3 regions of the Micromonospora sp. WMMD1082 genome follow, and region 1 is predicted to be linked to each of the others. Evidence: riboswitches for the same ligand, from Rfam matches in the RefSeq annotation. Region 1 holds a riboswitch; each other region holds the start of a gene.
The links. Region 1 has a riboswitch for cyclic di-AMP ahead of O7615_RS33330 (C39 family peptidase). Riboswitches for the same ligand answer to the same signal wherever they lie in the genome.

Region 1 (5,907 bases):
ATGAGCGCGCTCATCGCGTCGAGTCGGTGCGCGTAGCTGCGCCGGAAGGCGTTGGCCAGCGGCACGACGAACACGTCGTACTGCTCGTTGATCCGGTCCGCCGCGCGGGCATTGATCGTGAAGCGGTTGGAGGTGACCTTGGCGGTGGCGGTACCCAGCAGCTTGTGTGCGGCGTGGCTGAACACGAGGTTGCCCACGTTGTCACCGATCAGGTTCCGGTCGAACGTCTCCTCCGGGGAGTTGACCTCGAACGGGTCCTGCCGGGCCCGCATCAGGATCCGCTGGTGCATCGCTGGCTCTGCCTTTCGTCGGTGCGTCTGGGGCCTCATGCCCCGGTCCGGCGCCTCACCCCCATCGGCCGCAGGTGACGGGGCGGTGTCCCTTTCGGGTCTGGGAATAGTAGGCCACGAGGCCGCCGGATGAAACCCGCGTGGTCGCGGGTGTGACGCGCCCAATTCGAGGCGGAGTGCCCGAATGGGTAGGGTGCCCGGATGACCAGCACCGCCGCCGATCGACAGGCTCCCGGCGTCGGACGTGGCGACGCGAGCAGACTGCCGTCGCTGACCGGCCTGCGGTGGGTGGCCGCGCTGCTGGTCTTCGGCTTCCACGCCGGCACCATGCGGATCATCGCCGAGCCCGGCCCGCAGGCGGTGGTCGGCGAGATCTTCACCCTGGGCCTGTCGGGGGTGCAGTTCTTCTTCATCCTCAGCGGGTTCGTGCTGGTCTGGTCGGCCCGGCCCGGTGACTCCCGGCGCCGGTTCTGGCGGCGCCGGTTCGCCAAGATCTACCCGAACCACGTGGTGATGTGGGCGCTGGCCATGCTGGCGATGCTCTGGTTCGCCGATCCGATCAATCCCGTGGCCGCGCTGGAGAACCTCTTCCTGGTGCAGGCCTGGGATCCCCGGCCCGGCCACTTCTACAGCGTCAACAACGTGAGCTGGTCGCTCTCCTGCGAGCTGTTCTTCTACCTGTGCCTGCCGCTGGCGCTGCCGGCGGTGCGGCGGGCCCGGCCGTGGATGCTGTGGGCCGTGGTGATCGCGGTGCCGCTGCTGATCCTGGCGCTCTGGCCCGGGCAGACGCTGGTGCCGGAGCAGAGTCGCTGGTGGTTCACCCAGGTCTTTCCGCTGGTCCGGTCGCTGGAGTTCTGGATGGGCGTGGCCGCGGCCGAACTCATGCTGCGCGGGCGCTGGCGGGGGCCTCGGCTCCCGCTGGCCAGTCTGATCTTCGTTGCGACCTGGGTGGCGGCCTCCCAGTGGATCCGGGCCGAGTTCTGGGCGGCGCTGCTGTCGGTGGCGTACGTCCTGGTCATCGCCGCGGCGGCGGACGCCGACGTGCACGGGCGGCGCTCGCCGCTGCGCTCGCGCCCGATGGTCTGGCTCGGCGAGGTCTCCTTCGCCTTCTACCTGGTGCACGTGTTCGTGATCACGACGATCCTGCGGCTCACCGGCGACTGGGGGACCGGTCTGCCCGGCTGGTGGGGTCCGCCGGCCGTGATCGGCTTCCTCCTGCTCACCCTCGCGCTGGCCGCGCTGCTGCACCGCTTCGTGGAACAACCGATGATGCGCCGGCTGGCCCCGCCCCGGGTGGCGCGGGGCGGATCACCACGACCACCGGCGCCGGGCGGTGCGCCGGGAGGCGCGGCACCGCGACAGCGGGCGCCGCGCGGCGACAGGAGCCCGACGGCGTACCCCGACCGAGAGCGAAACGTCCATCCAGGACAGTGACCCGAGGGGCCAGTGACCTGCGTAGACGCGTGCTGGCGACGACGCGCCGGCGCACGCGACACGCCCGGTGACGGTGCGATCGGACGGCCGTGGCGGTAGCGTGACGATGTGCCTGACGTCGCGCCCGCCCGTCCTCTGTGGTGGCTGGCGCGCTGGGCCGCGCGGCTGCTGACCGGGTTCGCGGTCGCCGCCGCCTTCACTCTCGGCGCCTGGGCGGCACCCGCCCCGGCCGCACCCGCCGAGCGGCTCACCGCCACGGTCTCCATCCCGCCGCCGGTCGAGGCCGTCGTGCCGCCGGCGCCCGCCGGGTGGGACCTCGTCACGCCCCACGAGCTGGTCGACCCCGCCGCGCCGAGCGTTCGCGGTGCCGCTGGTCACGCCGACCCGGGCGGTGTGACGGGATCGGTGCCGGCGACGCCCGCCGCAGCGCGGCCGCCGGTTCCCGCGAAGGTCACCGCACCGATCCCGCCGCTGGCGGCGGCGGTCGTGGCGGGGGCCCACGCGACCCGCGCCCCACCCCGCTCCTGACCCCATCGACCGTGCCGCGCGATCCGGAGGCGCCCGCGCCACCGTCGCCAGCCGCGCCGGTACGCCGTCCTGACGTCGCGCCCGCGCCGCCTCCTGAAGCCGCGGCCGGTCCGCCATCCGGCACCGCCCACGCCGCCTCCTGACGTCGCGGCCGGTCCGCCGTTCGTTCGGCACCGCCCGCACTGCCCGACCCCGTGTTCGTGGCCCCGCCACGACGATCCGCTGCCGGTACGGCCGCCGTCGCCGCACCGATTCCCCGCGAGGTACCGACATGGAGAAGACCGTTCTCTACCAGTTCCTGATCGAGGTGCCACGGGCCGCCGCCATCTGGTCGGTCCTGCTCGTGCTCGCGCTGGGCGTGCTCACGGCCCTGGTCGCGCGCCCCGAGCCGGCCCTGCCCGCCGACGAACCCGCCGACCGGGGCGAGGATCCGGCCGCGACCGAGGCGGCCGACCTGCGCCGCTACGCCGGTGAGGTGGCGGTCGCGGCGACCGGCGCCGCCCAGAACGCCGACCGGCGGCGTACCGGGTGGCGGGTCGCCCAGGCGGAGCTGGACCGCGCCTGGGCCGCGTACGACGAGGCGGAGTCCGCGGTCCGGCGGTTGGCCGGCACCGCCGGTCTGCCCACCCCGCGTACGCCCCGCACCCCCGCCGAGTACGCCGCCCGAGAGCGCTGGCTGCACCGCGCCGCGATGGCCGCGCACTGGCGTGGAGACCTGACCGCCCGGCAGCTCAGCGACGTGCTGGCGCATCGGGCCGGCTGGGATCCCCGGCGCCACCCGGCCGAGCAGGAGATCGTCCTGGCCCGGGTGGTACGCGACAGCCGGCTCGCCGCCTACCGGGCCGCCGCCGAGCGGGAGCGCGAGTTGTGGCGGGCGGCGGAACTCGCCACCGAAGCGGCCCGTACCCTCTCCGCGGAGGCGTACGCGGCCGCCGAGCGGCTGCGGCCGAACCGTCTTCCCGCCCCGCGCCGGGCCCCCGTCGGCCACCCGGTCGCGATCCTGCGCTGGCGGCCCGCCCGGTTGGGCTGAAGATTCGGTGAGCCGGGTCACAGCCACCCGGAAATCGGTCACTGCGCGTAGACGGGTCGATTACCGCAGCAATCTTCGTGGGCATTGTCCACGAGCCGTCCGGTTCTCACCTGAAAGCGCTCGGAACGCCATGGATCCCATTGAGCGACGACAGTGGCTGGTTACCCGAAAATTGCCGCGCTGGATCATGTTTAGCCAGCTCAAGCGGGGTTGGCTTACCAGTGACCGGCCAGTAGTGTCGGCGCGTCCGGTGCGGTAACCGATCGCAAAAGGCGACGCCGCGCCGACCCGCTCAATCGTGATCTCACGAACCGGGGACCCACTGCACCACTGGGGTGAATCCGCGAGCCTTGGCCCGCGGTAGGGCGATCTTCCCGCCCGAATCCGTCAGCTAACCCGGTCGGCGGTGTCGGAAGGAGTTTCCACCTCGTGCAGTTCGTTGTGATTCCCCCGCTGTTCCCCCGCCTCCACGGCACTGCGGTGCCCGTGCTCGCCGGCCCGACCGCGAGCTGATACCGGCCATCGCCGCCGCCCGGTGCCCCGGGCACATCCCCTTGCACGGTCCATCCGCGTCCCCCGGGTGGTCGCCGGCACTGCCTGCCGCCGACCGCCGGAGACGTGTGCGCCGTGCGCCCCTGAGCCCCGTGGAGGATCTCCGTGAAGCACACTGTCCAGCGCCAGCTCCGTCGGCTGGCCACCGAACGCCCGTACCGGATCGTCGCCGCCTCGGCCGCCGCGCTCGTGCTGGCGACCGGCGCCGGTGCCCTGCTCACCGGCACCGAGGACACCCCGGCCACCGAACAGACCACGACCACCACCGCCGAGTTGCGCGGCGACACGGCGGTCTCCCGTAGTGACGCCCGGGGCGAGCAGACCCCGTCGACCGCGCCGAGCAGCGCGGCTCCCGCCAGCGCCGCCGCCTCTCCGTCGCCCTCGCCGAAGGCCACCTCCGCCACGCCGGACCCGGACGCGACCAGCAAGAAGGCGGCGCCGAAACCGCCGGCGTCGAAGCTGCTGGACTACCAGTACCAGGCCCAGACGAACGGCTACTACTGCGGCCCGGCCGCCGTGCGCAACGCGCTCAGCGCCGCTGGCATCGAGCGCAGCCAGGACGCTCTGGCCAGTCAGCTCGGCACCACGTACGCGGGCACCAACTCGGCTGCGGACACCACTCGCGTGCTCAACGCCACGGTCAAGGGCAGCCCGTACCAGACCACGATGATTCGCGGTGGCGCGGCCACCCCGGCCCAGATGGATCAGCTCCAGGCCGACGTCGTGGCGGCCATCACCGACGGCCGGGGTGTCGTGGTGAACATCGCCGGCAGTGCCACCGACACCAACGGGGGCTGGCACTCCTTCCCCGGCGGACACTACGTCGCGGTGGTTGGCTACGAGGACGACGGTCGGCTGGTGCGGATCGCCGACTCGGCCAACGCGTCCTACCCGTCGTACTGGATGACCACCATCGACCTTGCCAACTGGGCCGCCACCCGCGGTTATTCCGCCTGAGGTCACGAGCTGCCGCAGGTGGGGCCTTCCCGTCAACGGGAGGGCTCCACCCGCGGTAAGCCGGACTCCGTCCGCGCGACTCAGTACGCGGCGGTCAGGTCGGCGAGACGCTGGTAGAGCCGGATGGCCGTGGGCTGGTCGAACTCCGGGCGGGTCAGCGGCACCGGGGTGCCACGGCGGAGCGCGGTCAGTGGGGCGGCCGGCGGCTCAGCCAGCAGGGCGGCGAGCTGCGTGGCCGGGACGTCCGGTGCGGATCCGAAGAGGGCCGCCGCCGCGCCGATGAGGGTGCGCATGGGCTGGCGGAACTGACGATGCATGCCGCTGTTGACGAACATCGGGTTGTACAGCACGTACCGGATGGGACTCTGCGCGTCGGCGGCGGTGAAGCCGACCCCGAGCAGGTCGTTGGCGCGGGTGCCCTGCAAGATGGCCGTGAGCATGCGGTATCCCCGGCTCAGTTGCAGGTCGTCCCAGTGGATGCGGCCGCCGGGGATTCCACCGGTGCCGCAGAGGTTGACGATGATCGGCGCCGGGGCGCGTTCCAGAGCCGGGCGGAGCCGTTCGGCGAGCAGGTAACGGCTGAGGACGCCGATGGCGAAGGTCTGTTCGAAGCCCTCGCTGGTGAGAATCCGCCGCGGGTCGAAGCGTCCCGCCGACAGGATCAACACGTCGATCCGGTCGGGCAGCCGGGCCGCCAGCGCGGCGGTCTGTCGGATCGACGTGAGATCCGCGTCGGCGCTGCCGATCGCGATGACCCGGTCTCCGCCCTGCCGGAGCTTGTCGGCCAGCGCCCTGCCGATGCCGCGTGTCCCACCCGTGATCACCACTGTGCGCATACTTCATGGTGGAATCCGGCCGGCTCGCGCGAAAGAAGGCACATTGATGTCACCGGTACTGCGACTTCCCGTGACCCCGGCCGACCACGACGCCTGCGCCGCGACCGACATCCTGCGCCGGGTCGGTGAGAAGTGGAGCGTGCTGATCCTCGCCGTGCTCCAGGACCGCCCGTACGGCTTCAACGAACTCGACCGCGCGGTCCAGGGGCTGAGCAGGCGGATCCTCACCCGGACGCTGCGCCTGCTGGAAGGTGACGGACTGGTCAGCCGTCGGTCGACG
Region 2 (5,907 bases), 3.2 Mb from region 1:
GCCGTCCTTGAGCAGGAAGAAGAGCAGCACCAGGGCGAGCAGGGCGGAGCCGAACGCCTCGGCCACCGTCCGGGCGCTGGAGACCGGATCCACCTCCTGCTGACTGACCGCCTGGCGGAGCTGGTCGAGCAGCCCGTCGAGCTGCTCGTCGGTGACCGGCAGGGTGGAGGTGATGAAGTCGCGGGTGCGTTCCAGTCCCTGACCCAGCTCGTCGCCCAGCTCGCTGAACTGGCTGGCGGCGATGTTCCACACCAGCACGCCGACACCGCCCAGGACGCCGAGCAGCAACAGGACGGTGAGCAGGGCGGCCAACGCGGCGGGCAGCCGCAGCCGGCGCAGCGCCAGCTGCACCGGGTCGAGCAGTGCGGCGAGAAAGAGGGTGGCGGCCACGGCGATGGCGAGCGGGGTGACCAGCATCGTGATCTGCGCCAGCAGGTAGAGCCCGGCGGCGATCACCACCAGGCAGGCGCTCCACACCACCGCCGACCGGACCAGCCAGGGCAGGGCGGTCCATGTCTGGCGCGGACCGGCATCCCGGTCCGCTGTCTTTCCGGGCGTACGCCCGGCGCCGCCTGCGACCACGTCGGCCTCCTCGTGTCCGGCGAGGTCGGTACCCGGCCGGCGTCCTTCCGACACCGATCCCACGCTAGGTTCCCGACGCCCACCCCGGAGCCGCTTCGCCCAGGCCCCGATTACCCACCCAAAGACCCAGGTCGCGCCAGCCCACCCCCGTTGATCATGAAGTTAGCGGGCGGTTTGATCTCCAAAACACCCGCTAACTTCATGATCAACGGGGGTGGGGGCGGCGGATTGCTAGGCGGGGAGGGGGGCTCGGCCGACGACGGCCGGGATCTCGCGGGTCTGCTCGGTGGCACCGAGCGCGGCCAGCGGCAGCACCGATTCGCGTTCCCCGGCCGCCGGCAGCAGCGCGGATACCGCCTCCGCCCGCAGGCTGCGCGCGGCGGCCGTGGCGAGTTCCGCGGCCCGCCAGGCGCTCTGCTCCCGTTCCCGGGCCGCCCGCTGGCGGGCGAAGAGGTGGTCGCGTACCGCGCGGCGCAGCATCAGCTCCTGCTCGACCGGGTGGAGCCGGGGATCCCAGCCCCGGTGCGCGAAGACGTCGCTGAGCTGTTCCACCGCCAGCTCCCGCCGCCAGTACGCGTCCAGGGCGGCGCGGTGCAGCCAGCGCTCCCGGTCGGCGTACTCGGCGGGGGTGCGGGGGGTCTTCGGCAGCGGCATGCCGGCGGCGCCGGAGAGCCGGCGGACGTCCGCCTCCGCCGCCTCGTACGCCTGCCACGCCTGATCGGCCTCGTCCTGCGTGGTGAGCCACTCGGCGCGGCGGCGGCGTGCCGTGGTCTCGGCCCGGTCGGCGGCCACGCTGACCTCCTCGGCCCAGCGGTCCCGGTCGCGCTCGTCGTCGGCGTGCTCCGACCGGGCCGGCGGCGCGGCGTCACGGATCCGGGCACCGGCGTCGGTACGGAGGAGTCGGGGACGCAGCAGCAGGCCGGCGACGGCGAGGGTCGCCACGCCGAGCAGGCCGAGCCAGATGGCGGCGGCCTGCGGCGCGTCGAGCAGGATGGCGGAGAGGGCGGTACGCATCATCAACACCTCGCGATCGGATGCGGTTCGTCGAAGGTGAACGCGAGAGCCGGCATGCGTCCAAACCTATCCGGCGGGTTGGGGCGCCGCAGCGGCGCCGACGGCCGGGGGCCGTGAAGCGCGCCACGTCGTCCGATCCGGACGGTCGGCCGGGGGCCGGCTCATCGGTGCGGCGTTGGCCGCCGACGACTGCGCCACCGACGACTGCGCCGCCGACGACTGCGCCGCTGACGACTGCGCCGGTGCGCGGTCGGGCTCAACGCTCGGCGGCGCCGGCCACCGGCTCCCGGGTGAACAGGGCCAGCAGGTCGCCGACCTGTCGATCGGCCTCCGCCGGGTGACGGAACCGCCCGGCGGGGTTGAGGGTGTACTCGTTGCGCCGGCCCACGCGGGTGCGGTGCAGGTAGCCGCCCGCCTCCAGGTCGGCGACGATCGCCTGGGCGGCGCGCTCGGTGACCCCCACCTCGGTCGCGACGTCGCGCAGCCGGGCGGTGGGGTTGCGGGCGATGGCGAGCAGCACGTGGGCGTGGTTGGTGAGGAACGTCCAGTTCCGGGTGCTCTCTCGATCGCCAGTGGTCGCCATGCCCGTCATCGTATGGCCTGTCGTTCGGGTTTTCCGGGTCGCGCGGTCGCCTCGCGTTCCGCTCCGGCCGGCGCAAGCGTCGACAGATGCATGAAACGCATATCACGTATAGCTTGACCTGTGTTGCAGTGCGTGTGACGGTGATGGCAGCCCGCGACCGGCGTCGGCCGGGTTGACCAGGCGTTCCACCGAGAGAATGAGGTGTAGCCGGATGAGTCGACCCGGATCGCTCGGCGCGCAGCCGGGGCCCGAACGCGAGCTGCTGACCGCGGATCTTCCCGGCGCCCCGCAGCGGGCCCTCGCCGAACTGATCGCCGGCAACCGGCGGTTCGTCACCGACACGCTCCGGCACCCGAACCAGAACGCCGGGCGCCGCGCCGCCGTCGCGGCCGAGCAGCACCCCTTCGCGGTGATCGTCGGCTGCTCCGACTCGCGGCTCGCGGCAGAGATCATCTTCGATCGTGGGCTGGGTGACCTCTTCGTGGTCCGCACCGCCGGGCACACCATCGGACCGGAGGTGCTGGGCAGCGTGGAGTACGCGGTGGCCGTGCTGCGTACGCCGCTGGTGGTGGTGCTCGGGCACGACTCGTGCGGCGCCGTGCAGGCGGCCCGCGAGGCGACGGCCACCGGTACCGCACCCTCGGGCCATCTGCGTGCCGTGGTCGACGCCGTGGTGCCCAGCCTGCGCCGCGCGCAGGAGGCCGGGGTGGGAGAGCTGGACGGGATCGTGGACATCCACATCGCGCGGACCGTCGAGGCGATGCTGGACTCCTCCGCGACCCTCGCCGCCGAGGTGACCGCCGGGCGGTGCGCGGTGGTCGGCATGTCGTACCGGCTGGCCGCCGGTGAGGTGCGGGCGGTGGCCGCGGAGCCCGCCGAACTGGCCGGCGCGGTGGCACCGGCCGGCTGACCGGGGCGCCCGGCGTCCGACGGCCCGGGCCCCGGGTCCGACGGCGAGGGCCGTCCCGCCGGATGGCGGAACGGCCCTCGGTGCGTCGCGCGGGAGCGCTCAGAGCATCGACACGTGGACGTGGTCCGTGTGGTTCGACGGGCCGCTGTAGGAACTCCAGCCGGTCGCCGGGAACCAGATCTGCCGGTTCCAGATCACGTAGTAGATGCCCAGCCGGTCGGCGTTGCGGACCAGGAATGCCGCCAGGTTGTTGCCGTAGATCCGGGTGTCGTTGTTGTGCCAGGGGCGGAAGCCGCTGTTCTCCAGCGACCAGTCACAGGCCCGCCCCTTGGGGTGCTCGAACTTGTCGCCCGGCCGGAAGCAGCCGACGAACCGGTTGAAGCCGGCCCGCTTGACCTCCTTGTACATGTGCAGCGTCCGGGGCGTGATGCAGCCCGACGTGGTCGGGTCGTTCTGGTTGCACGACTCGGACTTCCAGCCGCCGTCCGACGCCCGGTTGGGGCCGACCCGGGCCACCGGGGAGGTGGCGTCCACCAGTCCGCCGGTGAGGCCGACACCGCCGACCAGCCGGAGCGACTTCTCGGCCTCGGACTTCTTGCGCGCCATGTCGTTGGTCAGCTTCTGCTGCTCGCGTACCTCGGCGTCGAGCGCGAGCTTGGCCTGCTCGGCGCGGAGCTTGACCGAGTTGACCTCGCCCAGCTTCTTGCCGTTGACCAGGTTCAACTCGTCCAGTGCGGAGGCACGGTCGATGAACGAGTCGGGGGCGTTGCTCTGCAGGAGCATGGCGATCGCGCCGACCCGGCCCGTCCGGTACGACTGGGTGGCGATCTGGGCGACCTGCGGGGAGATCGCGTCCAAGTCCGCCTGGGCGCGGCGGACCTCCACCGCGTACTGGAGCTGCTTCTTCTTGGACTTCTCCAGCTTGGCCTTGGCCTTGGAGAAGTCCCGGTTGGTCGCCTCGATCAGATCGTTGAGCATCGGCGGGTCGTCGTCATGCTGCGCGGGCTTGGGGTTCGTCGGCGCGGCCGTCGCCGGCACGGAACCGGCGAAGACGGCGAACGCGGCGAACACGGCCACCACGGGTGTCAACCAGCGGCGTAGGGGTGCCGTCACTGTCGTCCCTTCCATCGACCGCCGACCGGGTTAGCTGACGGGTTCGGGACGGAAGTGGTCCCTACCGCTCTCGCGGATTCACCCCACGTACCTGGGTTCCCGGCTCGCCTGGCGGCGATTGGGCGGCGGCACCGCAGGCGCCGCTGCGCGCCTTCGGCGGTGACCGGCAGTGAGGTTACCCGACAGTCCATCGGTGCTTCTACGCCCCGAACCCGGCTAGATGCGTCATTTCGTAATCGCGGTGGGTGACCAGCGACACGAAACTCGGCCGCATCGTCGGGGGTGGTCACGCTGAGGAGTGTCACCATGTGCTGTCGGTGCTCCTGTCCGGGTCGGGCCACCCCGTGCGGGTGGCGGGGGACGTGTTACGGGTGGGTGGGGTGCTGAGGGCGTGGAGCGCCTCGGCCCGGTCCGTCGCCGGCCGGGGGACTGCGGGGGTGGGCTCGCCGGTGGGACCGCCCGCCTCGACATGGCTGGCGGTGCCGCCGCGACCGGCGGTGCTGACCACCACGGCCAGGGCGGTGGTCAGTGGTACGGCGGCGATCAGCCCGAGGGTGGCCACCACGCTGCGGACGATCTCCGTGGTGAGGAACTCGCTGGTCACGATCTGCCCCAGCGCGCGGGTGTCCGCAGTCAACAGGAGCAGCAGCGGCAGCGACGCGCCGGCGTACGCCAGCACGATGGTGTTGACCACCGAGGCGATGTGCGCCCGCCCGACCCGGGTCGCCGAGCGGTACAACTCGCCGCGGGAGAAGTTCGGGTTGGCGTTGCGCAGCTCGGTGACCGCGGCGGCCTGGGTGACCGTGACGTCGTCGAGCACGCCCAACGAGCCGATGATGATGCCGGCCAGCAGCAGGCCGTGCAGGTCGACATCGGCCCGGAACATGGACAGCGTGGTGGCGTCCTCGCTGCCGAATCCGGTCAGGTGGGTGGCCCCGGTGGCGGCCAGCCCGAGCAGCCCGGTCAGCACCAGGGCGCCGAGCGTGCCGAGGACGGCCACCGACGTCTGCACGGATATGCCGTGCGTCAGGTACAGCACCACAAACATGATCAACGATGCGCCGACGATGGCGACCACCAGCGGCGGCTGGCCGGCACTGATGCCGGGCAGCACGAAGGTCAGCAGGATGGCGAAGCTGGCCGCGAGGCCGGCCAGCGCCGCCAGCCCGCGCAGCCGCCCGAAGGCGACGATGGCGGCGGCGAAGAGCACGGCCAGCCACACCAACGGCTTGCCGCGCTGGTGCTCGGCAATGTTGTAGGTGCTGATCGAGGGGTCCTCCGGGTCGATCAGCGAGACCAGGATGATGTCGTCGCCGACGCTGACCCGGGGTGCACCGGGGCCGGCCGGGATGGGCGTCTGCACGTCCCGGTCGGCGTCCGGGCCGCTCTGCACCCGGACGGTGGCCGTGCCGCACGGCCCCTCCGCCGTCGTCGGAGTGCCCTCCGGGACCGCGGGGTTGGGCGGGCAGGGTTCGCTCACCACCCGGGTGACCGTGCCGTGGTAGCGGGGCGCGTCGTCCGCTGCCTCCGGCCGCGGCGCGTCCCGGGGCCAGAGCACGAGGGCGGCGACCAGGGTGGCGAGGAGCAGGGGGACCACCGTCACGACAAGGATCCGCCGCACCCCGGGCGGGGCGGGCGGAGCGGAACGGGTGTGGTCGGCGCCCATTCAGTGTCTCCCAACGATTTCAGGGCGGAATACGTGTCG
Region 3 (5,907 bases), 2.7 Mb from region 1:
GTCGGGTGATAAGGCAGCTAAAGTGCGGATAAGGGCGAATTGGCGCGTCCGGATCCGCGAATTGCTCATCCCGAGGGGTGGCGACCGAGGCCGTCGGAGGAATACTCTCGGTCGCGGCCCGCGTACTGATGAGGCGCCCGTCGTACGGGCGAGTGGAGGTGCTCGCGTGAGCCTGTCGATCCTGCAGACGGTTCGACCCGGTGGTGTCATCGAGATCGCCCCTCGGGGCGAGATCGACGTCGACACCGCGTACGAGGTGAAAGAGGCCATCGCCGAGGTGCTGGCCAAGGGGCGTCCCGCCCGGATCGAGCTGAACATGCGGCTGGTCACCTTCATCGACTCGGTGGGCATCAGCGCGATGGTCGCCGGCTTCCAGACCGCCGAGGTCAGCGGCGTGAAGCTGGTCGTCACCGAGCCGAGTCGGTTCGTGCACCGGCAGCTCTGGGTGACCGGCCTGCTCGGCCTCTTCGGCGCGCCCGAGCCGTACTATGCCGGCGCCGCCACGGCCCCCGAGGTCCTCCCCGGCGCCTAGCTTGATCTTCAACCTCAGGAGATTGAAGATCAAGCCAGTGCCGGTCAGTCCGCGTCGAGACCGGCCAGGTCGGCGTCGGTCACCTCGGTGACCGCCCGGACCGCGGTCACCGACGCGTAGCCGTCGGCGAGTAGGGCCAGGTCCGTGCCGGGCCGCAGGGCCTCGCCCGGCTCCTCCAAGGCGGTACGCACGAAGCCGTGCCCGGATTCGGCGACGGTCATCTGCACCTGGCCGAAGGTGGCCAGGGTGCCTCGGCGTACGCCCCGCAGCCGGGCGAACGGAAGATCCGGCGAGTTGACGTTGAGCACGCTCTCCGTGGGCCCGGCGGTGAGCCGGGGAAGCAGGTCCAGGGCGACCTGGGCCGCGGTGGCCCAGTGCCGGTCGGCGTCGTGCACCAGGGCGGCGGCGGCCACCGCGGCGCCCCCGCTGGCCGCGGTGGCCGCACCGGCCGAGAGCACGTCCAGCGACACCGCCATCGCCCGGCAGCCGTTGGCGGCGGCGGTGAAGGCGGCGCCCACGGTGCCGGAGTGCAGCACCGCGCGCCCCGCGTTGGCGCCCCGGTTGATGCCGGAGAGCAGTACGGACGGCGGTGGCCCGAACGCGCCGTGCACGGCGATGAGCGCGATGAAACCGGGCGAGCCGCCGACGCCGAAGGCCGGCACCCCGTCGAGCCCGGGCAGCGGGTGTTCGCGGACCACCACCTGCCCGTCCTGCTCCACCGCGCTCATCGCGGCGCTGGTGCCGCTCGCCTCCTCCAGCGGTGCGGCCACCACCACGTCCAGCCCTCGATCGACCGCCGCCCGGGCCAGTGCCTGGATGCCGGGCGCGGCGATCCCGTCGTCATTGGTGATCAACACCCGCAGCGTCATCGGCCGCCCACCCGCTGGGCCAGCTCCTCGGGGGTGGTGCGCTCCTGCGGGCGGCTGCCCGCCGGCTCCAGCCGGACCCGGTCGACCAGGCCGGTGATCGAGTCGAGCCGGCCGGTGCCCAGCCCGTGTCGGGTGACGTTCAACGCACCCGCTGCCGCGCCGGTGCGGATCGCCGTGCGTACGTCGCCACCCCGGGCCACCACAGCGGCCACGCCGGCGGTCATCGAGTCGCCCGCGCCCCGCGGGTCGGCCGCCTCCAGCCGTGGCATCCGCACCTCGAACACCTCGCCGTCGACCAGCGCCAACGCCGGCTTGTCGGCCCGGCTGACCACCGCGTTCTGGGCGCCGGCGGCGTGCAGGTCGTACAACGCGCGGGTGAGTTCCTCCTCGTCGTCGCCGGATGCCCGGCCGTCGGCGAGCAGCTCCTCGTGGCTGATCTTGAGGAAGAAGACCCCGCTTTCCAGGACGGCGGTGAGGTGCTCGCCGCAGAGGTCCACCACCACCCGGCCGCCGTTGGCGCCGACGTCGGCGGCGAAGCGCCGGTAGAGGTCGGCGGGGACCAGCGACGGGTGGTTCGGCCCGCTCAACACGCTCACCGGCGAACGCAACCCCTCGCCGAGCGCCAGGTTGTACAGCTCGTCGAGCTCGTGCCGGCTCAACGGCTGGCCGGTCACGTCGACGACCTCCCGCCGGGTGCCCTCGCGGCGGTCGTGCACGTAGCCGCCGCTGCCACCGGAATCGCGGGCCACCACCCTCAGGTCGACGCCCTCGCTGATCAGCAACGGCTCCAGCACCTGCCCGACCTCGCCGCCGAGCGCCGTGCAGAGCACCACGTCCACGCCGAGCGACAGCACCATCCGAGCCTGCCAGACCCCCTGCCCGCCGGGGTGCAGATGCAGTTCCGGCGCGTCGTTCGGCTGGTCGATCGTGACGGTCAACAGCGGGGTCGGTGCGAAGACCATGACGGGGCCGCTCATGTCTGTTCCTCCCGCTCGCGGTGGAATGTCCGCTTCATCGGACGACGGTAACCGTCCGGACGCACCGGCGCGCGCCGAGGGAAACGGTGCCCTGCGGGCGAGGGCGGGAAACCCGGCGCGCCGGGTGGACCGCCCGCTGGACGGCCCACCCGGCGCGGGGTGAAGTGTCAGTACACCGACAGGTGAACGTGGTTGGTGTGGTCGCTGGACGGGTCGCCCCGGGCGCCGCTGTACGCCTTCCAGCCGCTGCTGGGCAGCCAGATCTGCCTGTACCAGATCACGTAGAGCACGGCGAGCCGGTCGGCGTTGTTCACGAAGTACGCCGCCAGGTTGTTGCCGTACGTCCGGTCGCCGCCGGTCGCGTCCCCGCCGAAGCCGTTCTTCTGGGCCGCGAAGTCGCAGGCCCGGCCCTTCGGGTGCTCGCCCGAGCCGCCGGAGCGGAAGCAGGAGACGTAGCGGGTGAAGCCGGCTGCCTTGGCCTGGTTCAGGGCGTGCAGGGTGCGCGGGGTGATGCAGCCGTTGGCCGGCGTGGGGTCGTTGACGCTGCACGACTCCGCCGGAAACGAGCCGTCCGAGTTGCGGGGCGCGGGCTTGGCCGACGGGCTGGACCCGCCGCTGCGCGACGGTGCGCTGTTCGCCCGTTCGGCGGCGGCCCGCTCGGCCGCCGCTGCCCGTTCCGCCGCCTCGTCCCGTTCGATGGAGACGGTCAACGCCCGCTCGGCCTGGTCCTTGCGCTTGGCCATCACGGCCACCTGCTTGCGCTGTTCCTGGACCTCGATGTCCAGGGCCTGCTTGGTCCGGTCGACCTCGTCGCGGGTGTCCTGGAGTGCGCGCAGTGCACGGTCCTCGTTGGCGGCCACCGCGTCCAACGCCGCCGCCCGATCCATGAAGCCGGCCGGAGAACCGCTGTTGAGCAGCGCCGACGCGGCGCCCAGCCGCCCGGTGCGGTACGCCTGGGCGGCGATCTCGGCGACCTTGTCGCTGCGCTCGGTGAGCTGGCCCTCGGTCGCCGTGAGCTGCTCGGCGAGCTGCTTCTGACGCTTGACCGAGCGGTCCAGGGCCGCCTTGGCGTCGAGGTAGCCCTTGCTGGCGGCCTCCAGTTGGGCCCGGAGTGCCGGGGTGCCGCCCTCGTCGTCCACGTCGTCGGGGGCCGCCGCGCGCAGTCCCGGCGCAGCCGCAGCCGCGGCGGCGGGGGCGAAGGGGGCGAGCGCGACGCCCAGGGCGAGGGCGAGCGCGCCGGCGATCAGGGCCGCCATCCGGGCGGCCGGTCTCACGGTTGCCACTGCTGGCATGCACATGTCCTTCCGTCAGCCGCCGACCGGGTTAGCTGACGGGTTCGGGACGGAAGATCCCTACCGCTGACGCGGATGCACCCCAGGAACATGGTTCCCCGGTTCGCCCTGGCGGGCGATTAGGCGGCGGCCGCCGCCGGCACCGGTGGGCGCCGCCTGGCGGAGGCCGGGTCCGAGCCTACCGGTGCTGATGTGACCGGTGCAGCTGGTGTGACTCCTGGTGTTGGTTACCTGACTAGTAAACCAGACAAAAGCCAACAATAGGTCCCTTTTCTCAGGGCTGTCCCGTTACCACTCGACCGCCCCACAGTTCCCGCTGCTCGCTCGGGGCTCGATCTGCAGGGTGGCGTGCTCGATCTGGAAGTCCTCGTGCAGTGCCGCCCGGGCCGCCGCCAGCACGACGGCCACGTCGGCGCCGGAGGTGAGAGTCAGGTGGGCCGAGGCCACCTCCATGCCGGAGGTGAGCGTCCAGACGTGCAGGTCATGGACGCCGGCGACGCCGGGCACCGCGACCAGCCGATCGTGCACCGCGGTGACCTGGAGGTGCTCCGGGGCGGCCTGCACCAGGATGCGCACCGCCGCCCGGCCCAGGCGCCACGTCCGGGGCAGGATGAACGTGGCGATCGCGACCGCCACCAGCGGGTCGGCCCACCACCAGCCGGTCACGGTGATCAGCAGGGCGGCCGCGATCACGCCGAGTGAGCCGAGCAGGTCCGCGAGCACCTCAAGGTACGCCCCGCGCAGGTTGATGCTCTCCCGCGCGCCGGGCCGCAGCAGCGCGAACGCGGCCACGTTGGCGAGCAGGCCGAGCCCCGCCACCACCAGCACCGGGCCGGCGAGCACCTCGGGCGGGTCGCCGAACCGGCGTACCGCCTCGACCAGCACGTACACCGCGACCCCGGAGAGCAGCACGGCGTTGGCCAGCGCGGCGAGCACCTCCAGCCGGTACAGCCCGAAGGTGCGCTGCGGGTCGGTGTCGGCGCGGCGGGTGGCGGCGATGGCGGCGAGCGCCATCCCGATGCCCAACACGTCGGTGAACATGTGCCCGGCGTCGGAGAGCAGGGCCAGCGAACCGGTCCGCAGGGCGGTCACCGCCTCGACCACCATCAGGGTGCTGAGCAGGGCGAACGCCGCCCACAGCCGGCCGGAGTGGCGGTGTGCGGCGTTCGACACCGCAGCGTGGTGGTGGTCATGACCCGCGCCCACCCAGACACCTTCCGCCCTGCACCGGGTCGAGGTCCGATCTATGCCAACATCGCTATGTCTGCAACCGTCAGACCTCGGGCCGCACCGCCGGCTCGATCGTGGTCAGCCGTTGGGTGGCCCGGGAGAGCGCGACGTAGAGAGTACGGACACCGGAGCCCGGCTCCGCCCGGATCTCGCCCGGGGAAACCAGCACCACCCCGTCGTACTCCATGCCCTTGGCCTCCAGGCTGGTCACCACCTGGAGGCGCTCCCCGCCGAGCCCGCCGAGCCAGGCCGCGACCTCGTCCCGACGCGGCACCGGAGTGATCACTCCGACGGTGCCCTCGACCTCCCCGAGCAGGGCGCTGGCGGCGGTCACGACCGTGGCCGCCAGCTCCTGCGCCGGCACCACGAGCTGGATCGGCTCGATCCCGGTGGAGCGGACCGCGGTGGGCAGGGCGAGATCCGGGTACGCCCGGCGGATCTCGGCCGCCGCCACCGCGAAGATCTCGGCCGAGTTGCGGTAGTTGGTGGTAAGGGTGAACCGGTGCCGCCGACGGCGCCCCAGCGCCTGGTCGCGGGCCCGGGTCAGCTCCTGCGGATCGCCCGTCCACGCGGTCTGCGCCGGGTCACCCACCACCGTCCAGGAGGCCAACCGCCCGCGCCGGCCGATCATCCGCCACTGCATCGGCGAGACGTCCTGCGACTCGTCGACCACGACGTGCGCGTAGTCGCGGTAGTCCTCGGGACGCTCCCGGGCCGCCTGCCGGGCCGCCCGCTGCCGGTCGGCGAAGGTGCTCAGCTCGCGTACCCCGCCGGCCAGCCGGAACGGATCCCGCTTGGCGCGGGCGGGGCGCACCGGCTTGCCGAGCAGTGCGTCCAACTCGTCGAGCAGCGCGATGTCGGCGATGCTGGGCCCGCTGACAACCAGCTCCCGGTACGCCTGCCCGAGCAGCCGGATCTCGGCGCCGGAGAGGAGGCCGCCGGCGTACCGGCGCAGCCGCTGCGGATCGGCCAGCCAGGCGAGCACGTGTCGCGGATGCAGCCGTGGC

Region 2: another riboswitch for cyclic di-AMP. It lies ahead of O7615_RS18345 (hypothetical protein); the one in region 1 lies ahead of O7615_RS33330 (C39 family peptidase).
Region 3: another riboswitch for cyclic di-AMP. It lies ahead of O7615_RS21010 (hypothetical protein); the one in region 1 lies ahead of O7615_RS33330 (C39 family peptidase).

Annotation. Positions count from the first base shown of each region.
Region 1 covers NZ_JARUBM010000002.1:7,242,033-7,247,939, reverse strand. Annotated here, with positions in the region: gene O7615_RS33350 (polysaccharide pyruvyl transferase family protein) at 1-290, opposite strand, end outside; gene O7615_RS33345 (acyltransferase) at 492-1,724, shown strand; gene O7615_RS33340 (hypothetical protein) at 1,833-2,252, shown strand; gene O7615_RS33335 (hypothetical protein) at 2,524-3,282, shown strand; cyclic di-AMP (ydaO/yuaA leader) riboswitch at 3,562-3,703, shown strand; gene O7615_RS33330 (C39 family peptidase) at 3,940-4,791, shown strand; gene O7615_RS33325 (SDR family NAD(P)-dependent oxidoreductase) at 4,872-5,627, opposite strand; gene O7615_RS33320 (helix-turn-helix domain-containing protein) at 5,674-5,907, shown strand, end outside.
Region 2 covers NZ_JARUBM010000002.1:3,994,469-4,000,375, forward strand. Annotated here, with positions in the region: gene O7615_RS18325 (AI-2E family transporter) at 1-636, opposite strand, end outside; gene O7615_RS18330 (hypothetical protein) at 814-1,596, opposite strand; gene O7615_RS18335 (helix-turn-helix domain-containing protein) at 1,853-2,188, opposite strand; gene O7615_RS18340 (carbonic anhydrase) at 2,391-3,089, shown strand; gene O7615_RS18345 (hypothetical protein) at 3,189-4,202, opposite strand; cyclic di-AMP (ydaO/yuaA leader) riboswitch at 4,206-4,337, opposite strand; gene O7615_RS18350 (YibE/F family protein) at 4,504-5,868, opposite strand.
Region 3 covers NZ_JARUBM010000002.1:4,534,578-4,540,484, forward strand. Annotated here, with positions in the region: gene O7615_RS20995 (STAS domain-containing protein) at 167-532, shown strand; gene O7615_RS21000 (5'/3'-nucleotidase SurE) at 577-1,401, opposite strand; gene O7615_RS21005 (PfkB family carbohydrate kinase) at 1,398-2,378, opposite strand; gene O7615_RS21010 (hypothetical protein) at 2,546-3,670, opposite strand; cyclic di-AMP (ydaO/yuaA leader) riboswitch at 3,675-3,806, opposite strand; gene O7615_RS21015 (cation diffusion facilitator family transporter) at 3,959-4,876, opposite strand; gene O7615_RS21020 (AAA family ATPase) at 4,944-5,907, opposite strand, start outside.